One region of the Brevibacillus sp. FW301-21C12A genome, then DNA from elsewhere that is predicted to be linked to it. Evidence: riboswitches for the same ligand, from Rfam matches in the RefSeq annotation. Region 1 holds a riboswitch; each other region holds the start of a gene.
What was found. Region 1 has a riboswitch for S-adenosylmethionine ahead of AC3WQH_RS03715 (homoserine dehydrogenase). Riboswitches for the same ligand answer to the same signal wherever they lie in the genome.
Positions count from the first base shown of each region.

Region 1 (2,197 bases):
CAGGCGTCGCAGCGAGACACGAGCCTTCGAGATAACACAGCACGCGCTCGTCCTGCCATTGACCCGGCTGCGCTTCGGCCGTTTTTTCCTTCCAGGCCGGATGCGGGGTAAACGGCTGCGTCAACAAATAAGCCAAATCCTCGACAACGGCGCTTGCCGTCGGCAGCTCGCCTGCGCCTCTGCCCGTAAACAGCAGATCGCCTACGATGTTTCCGGAAAGCTGAACAGCGTTGAAAGCATCCTGAATTTGCGCCAGCGGATGAGCGACAGGCAGCATGGTCGGCTGAACCGAGAGCCGGATTCCTTGCTCTGTTTTGTGCGCCTGGGCAATCAGCTTGATCCGGTAGCCCAGCTCGTTTGCGATACGGATGTGACCAGGAGACAAATCGGCAATCCCTTTGCGCACGACATTTGCAAGCGGCAGCGATTCTCCGTACACAAGCTGCGCGAGAATGTACAGTTTGTACATCGCGTCGAATCCTTCCACGTCAGAGCGCGGATCGGCTTCCGCATACCCCAGCTCCTGCGCTTGCTTCAACACTTCCTGATAGGGAAGCTGCTCCGCTTCCATTTTCGTCAGGATGAAGTTCGTCGTACCGTTGAGAATGCCGCGCACTCCTTGAATATCGTTCGTGCGCAAAAACTGTCGCAGCACGCTCAAAATCGGGATGCCGCCTGCCACGCTCGCCTCATAGGCCAGATGGACCTGATGCCGGTTTGCCAGATCGACCAACTCTGTGCCGCGTTTGGCAAGCAGCTCCTTGTTCGCCGTCACCACGTGGCAGCCTTTTTCGATCAAGGCACGGACGTAGTCATACGTCGGCTCGACGCCCCCCATCACCTCGACGACAATGTCCACATCGCTTTTCAACACGTCCTCAAAATCCGTGGTCAAAAGCGCGGGATCTACCTGAACGGCCCGTTCTTTTTCCGAATCGCGGACCAATGCTTTGACAATTTCGATTCGCTTGCCCAATCTCGCAGCCAGCTTCTCCTGCTGCGAACGAATCGTCTTGATGACGCCGCCCCCTACTGTTCCCAATCCAAGCAGCCCTACCTTGACTACACCTGCGCTCATTTCTACCACCTCATAGCAATATTTTCGTAAAAAGAAAAAACCTTCCCGCTAAGAAGAAGGTTTTGGCATCAACGAAATCCTTCTCCTTATCTCCCAGGACGCTTCCGCCCTGCAGGAATTGGCACCTTGTCACAAGCTGTGTGACGGTTGCCGGGCTTCATCGGGCCAGTCCCTCCGCCTCTCTGGATAAAGAAAACTATGAATTTTTGCTCTTTCTCGTCGAGAAAGCGGCCAAGCGAAAAGCTTATTGGAAAAGAAAGCCTTTGTTGAGCGGAAACATCAAAAAACCTTCTTCGCTAAGAAGAAGGTTCGTCATAACTGCTACGATGTACCCGCTTCTTATCTTTCGGAACGAAAACGCCCCGCAGGAATTGGCACCTTGTCGCACTACGCAACGGTTGCCGGGCTTCATCGGGCCAGACCCTCCACCTCTCTGGATAAGAACTTTGTTTGCTGTTGAGCCTATTCTAAGAAATTCCAAAGCATTCGTCAACAAAATTCTTTTTCGTTTTTAACCAGGCTAGATGCGGTCAGAAACGGTTCAGATACGGCCAAAAACGGGACAACCGTTCCGAATGTACGGTCGCCTTCACCTGGCAAAAACGCTTTCGACTTCCTCCGTACTGCAGCAAACGCAACGGACCAGCCCTTCCTCGCTTTCCCCCGACAGCTCTCGTTCTTCGACATAACCGCACCATTGACAGATGAAAAGCTGAACCATGCTGCCCCCTCCTTTAAGTTGCTCACGGTCAATCAGCGCCGATTTCCTCTCCCCAAAACAAAAAACGCATTTTCTACTGATCGAAAAAAGATCCGATCGTTAGAAAATGCGCAGGCAAGCAATAGACATCCTTGTCCGTTTGCCAGTATGGCGAGTCCTCTAACACCTCCCTATCTCCCGTAGGTCCATCAGTGTTGTTGAAACAGGCAGGTCTCCTGACTTCGGGATCATCGTCTGGCGCTGCCTTCCCTGTCCAGCGGCTGGACAAGTGGCCTGTGTGCGCGAAACTCCCCTCTTACAGTGGCGGGACCGTGTCGGATTTGCACCGAGCTTCCCTATTATCCTTAGCAGCGAATCGCCGCAAGGAACCTGTTCCCCCGTATGCAATTTTGCAAATC
Region 1 is NZ_JBYTBG010000003.1:188,710-190,906, reverse strand. Features, by position in the region: gene AC3WQH_RS03715 (homoserine dehydrogenase) at 1-1,078, opposite strand, end outside; SAM riboswitch class I at 1,162-1,271, opposite strand; SAM riboswitch class I at 1,415-1,522, opposite strand; cobalamin riboswitch at 1,988-2,187, opposite strand.

Region 2 (2,197 bases), on a different contig from region 1:
GGAGATTCGACACAGTCCTACATTTCCCCTTCGCTTAAAGCCCACCAATAACTGGAAAATTTTCCCCGTAATAAAAAAAGAGCCCAGTAGCTTTACCAGGCTCTTTCTTTGTCGTTCTTATTTTGCCAGTTGCGCAGCTTCTTGCTTCAGAACTTCTGCTTTGTCTGTTTGCTCCCAAGGAACCTTCAGGTCATTGCGTCCAAAGTGGCCATAAGCCGCTGTTTGTTTGTAGATAGGGCGACGCAGGTCGAGCTGCTTGATGATGCCAGCCGGACGCAGGTCGAAGTGTTTGCGCACCAGTTTCACCAGATCTTCTTCGGAAACGGTTCCTGTACCAAAAGTATCAACAGCGATGGATACAGGCTGCGCTACACCGATTGCGTAAGCCACTTGCACTTCGCATTTGTCAGCCAGGCCAGCAGCCACAATGTTTTTCGCTACGTAACGAGCAGCGTAAGCGCCGGAGCGGTCTACTTTTGTCGGATCTTTACCGGAGAACGCGCCGCCGCCGTGACGAGCGTAGCCACCGTAAGTGTCTACGATGATTTTGCGGCCAGTCAGACCAGCGTCCCCTTGAGGTCCGCCGATTACGAAGCGGCCAGTCGGGTTGATGAAGTATTTGGTATCAGCGTCCAGCAGCTCAGCCGGAACAACTGGTTTGATAACTTGCTCGATGAGGTCTTGCTTGATTTGCTCCAAGGTAGTCTCAGGAGCGTGTTGAGTCGAAATCACGATGGTGTCGATGCGAACTGGCTTGTCCCCATCGTACTCAACCGTTACTTGCGTTTTGCCGTCAGGACGCAGGTAGGCGAGTGTGCCGTTTTTGCGAACTTCAGTCAAGCGGCGAGCCAGCTTGTGAGACATGCTGATCGGCAGCGGCATCAGCTCAGGTGTTTCGTTGCAAGCAAAGCCGAACATCAGACCTTGGTCACCTGCACCGATCGCTTCGATCTCAGCGTCGGTCATTTTGCCTTCGCGCGCTTCCAAAGCCTGGTCTACGCCGAGAGCGATGTCAGCGGATTGCTCGCCGATCGCAGTGATTACGCCGCAAGTGTCAGCGTCAAAGCCGAACTTCGCACGATCATAACCGATCTCACGGATCGTTTCGCGCACCAGCTTTTGGATGTCCACGTACGTGTTGGTGGTGATTTCACCGGCTACGAGAACCAGCCCGGTAGTTACGGAAGTTTCGCAAGCTACGCGAGCGTTTGGATCCTTGGCCAAAATGGCGTCCAGGATGGAGTCGGAAATTTGGTCACAAATTTTATCCGGATGTCCTTCGGTTACAGACTCAGATGTGAACAGACGACGACCTTTTTGCAAAGCCATGAGAAAATACCTCCTTTGACCTCATACAAATAGTTTGGTAGCCGAGTCAGGATTTTATCGACGTAAACGCAAATAAAAAACCTTTTCCATCTTTTGGAGGAAAAGGTTTGAGCGCTTTTAGCTTCCTTCATCCTCTTATCGGCCAGAACAGATTTCCGTCCTGCTGGTTAGCACCGCTCCAGACGGTTGCCGGGCTTCATAGGGCCAGTCCCTCCGCCTGCTCTGGATAAGAGTATCCATTACGGATTATAGAATAATTGTTTTTTGAGGTGGTGTCAATAGACTTTTGCCAGAGCACCTCTTTGGCCGAAATCGCCCTGTACAAAACGCTGTTGGAATCGCCTGCGGGAAGCGTCTGAGGTGATCGAAGCCGCGTTTTCACAAGGACGATATAGCCATGCCATGCGTCTGTCGAACGCAAAGCGGAAAATTTTTTCTTACACTTGATACGATTTGGCGATTAATACAACAACCTCGGCCCGCGTAGCGCTGCCCTGTGGCTTGAAGAGCGAACCGTATCCGTTTAGCCAGTTTCTTGCCGTCAAAGCGCCGATCGCCGGTGCTGCCCAATGGCCGGCCGGAACATCGCGATAGCTCGGTGCGCTGCTGCTGTTCAGAGCCACGCCCTTCGCCCTGGCGATCATCGCGGCCATTTCCGCCCGCGAAACAGCTTGGTCAGGCTTGATCTGACTGTTTGGATACCCCTTCAAGACTCCGAGCTGATAAGCCACTCCAAGGGTGTTGTACGCCCAGTGCTTTTTTGGCAAATCAGAAAACACTTCCCGTCCGGAATACGCGCTGGCTACCTTCGAGCCGGTTGCGCGCATCGCCTGCAGCAGCATTGTGGCAAACTGCGCACGAGTTACTG
Region 2 is NZ_JBYTBG010000046.1:18,327-20,523, forward strand. Features, by position in the region: gene metK (methionine adenosyltransferase) at 118-1,329, opposite strand; SAM riboswitch class I at 1,462-1,562, opposite strand; gene AC3WQH_RS21420 (S8 family peptidase) at 1,767-2,197, opposite strand, start outside.
Region 2: it holds a riboswitch for S-adenosylmethionine, as region 1 does, so the genes downstream of both, metK (methionine adenosyltransferase) here and AC3WQH_RS03715 (homoserine dehydrogenase) in region 1, are expected to answer to the same signal.

Region 3 (2,197 bases), on a different contig from region 1:
ATCGGCGTCATTCTGATTTCCGTCGGGCTTGGCGTCACGCATGACTTTACGCTGTACACGATCTTGTTGTTGCTGAACGGGCTGTTTTACGGCACGCTCTCTCCGGTGATGAATGCACTCGCTGTCGTGCTGTGGCCGGAAGGCGGGCGCAAAGGGATCAACATGATCTACGTCGCGCTCAACGCCGGGGTGGCGGCTGGCTCTGCCCTCGGCGGCTTGCTGGCGAGCATTTCGTTTGCCTGGACGTTTTTTGGCAACGCGATCTCGCAAGTCATCGTGCTCGTCATGTTCGTGCTCATTTTGCCTCGGCAGCTCAAGGCAGTTGCAGAGCGGGGCTATCGGGCGGAGCAAGCCAATACCGCAGGCACTCCCGCCGCTGCTGTCCAAAGCGCTGCCAAGCCGAAGCCAGTTGAGGCGCTTTCGCCGCTACAGCAACTGCCGACGAAAAAAGTGGCGTGGGGCGCCCTACTGCTCTTGTGCAGCGGGCTGTTAATCAGTTGGATTGTCTACGTCCAGTGGACGACGGTGTTGTCGACCTACATGCAATCGTTGGGCATTTCCTTGCGTCAGTACAGCTTGCTCTGGACGATCAACGGCGGCCTGATTTTGTTCGGCCAGCCGCTGATCGCCTGGGTCATTGGCCGCTTCGCCCGCACGCTGCGAGCGCAGATGCTGCTCGGCTCCTACGTGTTCGTGCTGTCGATGCTGATTTTGTCGCAGACGACCTCCTACGCCGGCTTTGTCGCCGGGATGTTCATCATGACGCTTGGAGAAATGCTCGTCTGGCCGGCCGTGCCTGCCGTGGCAGCAGAGTTTACGCCACAGGGGCGAGAAGGCTTCATCCAAGGGCTGATCTCCGGCACAGGCTCTGCGGGACGCATGCTCGGCCCATTGCTCGGAGCGGTCATTTTCCAGCATTTTCAGGCACAAGGACTTTTGTACATCATGGCGGGGCTGGCGCTAATGTCTGTCGCGTTTTTCGCCCTGCACAGCTCGTTTCAAGGTCGCACCCGAAAAGTGCCAGCCGCGACCGTAGAAAAGATGTAGCCAGGAAAAATTCGCGGGCCTCGCGAAGCGTCTTGACACGTTCGGAGCCCGCAATGTAGTATGAAGAAGATTAAAAACAGTATATTCCGTGTGATTTACTTATGAAGAGAGGCGGAGGGACTGGCCCTATGAAGCCCGGCAGCGGATCTGCGCGCTTGCGCGTTGCAGATGCTGTGCCAATTCCAGCAGGATAATTCCTGACAGATAAGGACGTGACCAAGCTGATCTCCCCCTTTTTCTGTACGGAAAGAGGGGGTTTTTGCTGTACATTGGCCTAAAAAGAAAGGAACTGAAGACAGATGCGCATCCAACCTTCCGACATGATTGATCGGCTCCCGACCCAGTTTTTTGCGACATTGGTGGCAAAAGTAAACAAAGTCATCGCTTGTGGGCATGACGTCATTAATCTGGGCCAAGGAAACCCGGACCTGCCTACGCCGCCGCACATTGTGGAAGAGCTGAAGGCACAGGCAGAAAATCCGCTGCATCACAAATACCCGCCGTTTTCCGGCCGACTGGAGCTGAAGCAGGCAGTCGCGCACTGGTACAAGCAACAATTTGACGTGGACCTCGACCCGGAGGAAGAGGTGGCGATCCTGTTCGGAAGCAAAACCGGCCTCGTGGAAATTTGCCAGGTGCTGATGAACGCAGGCGATGTGGCACTCGTACCGGACCCTGGCTACCCGGATTACTGGTCCGGCGTAGCGGTCGTAAACGGCCGGATGTCGATGATGCCGCTGACGGCCGAAAATCAGTTTTTGCCTGACTACAGCAAAATCCCGCAAGCCGATTTGGACCGCGCCAAGCTGATGTTTTTGAACTATCCGAATAACCCGACAGCGGTGAACGCCCCGTTTGAATTTTACGAGGAAACCGTCCAGTTTGCGCGCAAGCACGAGATCGTCGTCTGCCACGACTTCGCGTACGGCGCGATCAGCTACGACGGCAAAAAGCCTGTCAGCTTCATGCAGGTGCCGGGGGCAAAAGAGGTGGGCGTGGAGTTTTACACGTTGTCCAAAACGTACAATATGGCCGGCTGGCGCGTAGGCGCGATGGTCGGCAACCGCGAGCTGGTAAGGCTCATCAATCTGATTCAGGACCATTACTTCGTCAGCCTGTTTGGAGCGGTCCAAATGGCCGCAGCCAAAGC
Region 3 is NZ_JBYTBG010000008.1:76,385-78,581, forward strand. Features, by position in the region: gene AC3WQH_RS07675 (MFS transporter) at 1-1,047, shown strand, start outside; SAM riboswitch class I at 1,144-1,258, shown strand; gene AC3WQH_RS07680 (pyridoxal phosphate-dependent aminotransferase) at 1,347-2,197, shown strand, end outside.
Region 3: it holds a riboswitch for S-adenosylmethionine, as region 1 does, so the genes downstream of both, AC3WQH_RS07680 (pyridoxal phosphate-dependent aminotransferase) here and AC3WQH_RS03715 (homoserine dehydrogenase) in region 1, are expected to answer to the same signal.

Region 4 (2,197 bases), 120 kb from region 1:
GAAACCGTATCCCAAACCTTGTCGGAAGAACTGTTCGCGCTCCTGCAAAAAGAGCGATTTGTGACGCTCGGCACCGTCGATCACGAGACAGGAGCGCCATCGCTCAGCTCCTTGTCCTGGACATTGGCGGTGAACAGCGGACTCATCCGCTTTGCCGTGGATAACCGCTCGCGCATACTCGCCAATATTGCCAAAGAGCCGCAGGTCGTCCTGCATCTGATCGGGGCAGGCTCCTCTTTTGCGATCAACGGACGCGCCGCAGTGAAAGCCGAGCGGCTGGAGGGCGTTCCGCTGAAGCTGGCGCTGGTGGAGATCGCGATTGACTCCGTCCGAGACGTCATGTTTTACGGCTCGCGCATTTCCGTAGAACCGCAATACGAAAAGACGTACGACAAAAACGCGGCTGCGAAGCTGGACAACCAGGTCATGACTGCGCTGAAAAACGCCTAGTCAAGACGGCCGCACAACAGTGGAAAATCCTGTTGACAAAAAACCGCCGTATCCTTTAGTATTAGGTCATTCAAATTGAATAGCAAAACTTCTTATCCAGAGAGGCGGAGGGACTGGCCCGATGATGCCCGGCAACCAATCACCTGCATGTTCGTTCATGCGGGGAGATAATGGTGCTAATTCCTGCAGAGTTTTTTAACTCTGAAAGATGAGAAGGTCTTGCTTACGGTGACGTAAACAAAGCCTTCTTTCAGAGGAAAGGGGGCTTTTTTCATGCCCCTCGTACATCATTGGAGGGAGAGAGTTACGTATGAGACTGGAAACAAAATTGATTCAAGCAGGCGTAGGCAGAGATGAAAAAACAGGGGCGGTCAGCTTTCCTGTCTACTATGCCACCGCATATCGCCACCCGGCATTGGGGCAGAGCACAGGCTTTGACTATACACGCACGGCCAATCCGACCCGCACGGTTTTGGAAGAAGCCATCGCCGAGGCAGAATCGGGCGATGCGGGCTTTGCCTGCGCATCGGGAATGGCGGCGGTTCATACGGTCATGGGGCTGTTTTCCCAGGGAGATCATCTCATTGTGTCGCTCGATTTGTACGGAGGGACGTATCGCTTGTTTGATCAGGTGCTTTCCCGCTACGGCCTGTCTTTTACGTACGTAGACTTGCGCGACCTGGAAGCGGTGCATAACGCGCTGCGAGCCGAGACAAAGGCGATCTTCGTCGAGACGCCGACGAATCCGCTCATGCAGATTACCGATCTTCGCCAAATCGCCGGGCTGGCAAAGCAGCATGGACTTTTGACGATAGTCGACAACACGTTCATGACCCCTTATTGTCAACGCCCGCTGGAGCTTGGCGCAGATATCGTGTTGCACAGTGCGACGAAGTACTTGGGTGGCCACAACGATGTACTGGCCGGACTGATCGTGACAAAAGGCGAGGAGTTGTCGGAAAAAATCCGGTTTTTGCATAATTCCATCGGAGCGGTATTGGGTCCACAAGATAGCTGGCTGTTGGTACGCGGAATGAAGACATTGGCGCTGCGCATGGAAAGACATCAGACAAACGCGCTCGCGGTTGCAAAAAAGCTGCAGGAGCATCCGGCTGTCGCCGAAGTGTTTTACCCAGGGCTGCAAGAACACCCCGGGCATGCCATCCAGGCGAGCCAGGCAAGCGGTTATAGCGGTATGGTTTCATTCCGGGTACGGTCTGCGGAGCAGGTGGGCTTGTTTTTGCAAAATCTGCGCATCGTTTCTTTTGCGGAAAGCCTTGGCGGCGTCGAGTCGTTGTGTACGTATCCGGCGACACAGACCCACGCTGACATTCCGCTGGAAGTACGGGAGTATGTCGGCGTTTGTGACCGATTGCTGAGGCTGTCGGTCGGGATTGAGCATCCGGAAGACTTGATCGCTGATCTGTTTCAGGCTTTGGACGCAAGTCTTGTCGTTGGGGGGGCTGCGCGATGAATTTCGCAACGAAGGTTTTGCATGGCTCTACTTGCATCGATCCGTTCACAGGGGCGTCGTCGGTTCCGATTTACCAGGCTTCCACGTTTCACCAGTTTGATCTCGACCAGCCAGGCACGTATGACTACGCCCGTTCCGGCAATCCGACCAGACACGCGCTGGAGGAAGCGATTGCCGCTCTCGAAGGCGGCGCGCGCGGCTTTGCTTTCTCGTCCGGCATGGCGGCGATCTCCAGCGTGTTCATGCTGTTTTCGGCTGGCGACCATATCGTAG
Region 4 is NZ_JBYTBG010000003.1:68,262-70,458, forward strand. Features, by position in the region: gene AC3WQH_RS03140 (pyridoxamine 5'-phosphate oxidase family protein) at 1-450, shown strand, start outside; SAM riboswitch class I at 540-665, shown strand; gene AC3WQH_RS03145 (aminotransferase class I/II-fold pyridoxal phosphate-dependent enzyme) at 761-1,924, shown strand; gene AC3WQH_RS03150 (trans-sulfuration enzyme family protein) at 1,921-2,197, shown strand, end outside.
Region 4: it holds a riboswitch for S-adenosylmethionine, as region 1 does, so the genes downstream of both, AC3WQH_RS03145 (aminotransferase class I/II-fold pyridoxal phosphate-dependent enzyme) here and AC3WQH_RS03715 (homoserine dehydrogenase) in region 1, are expected to answer to the same signal.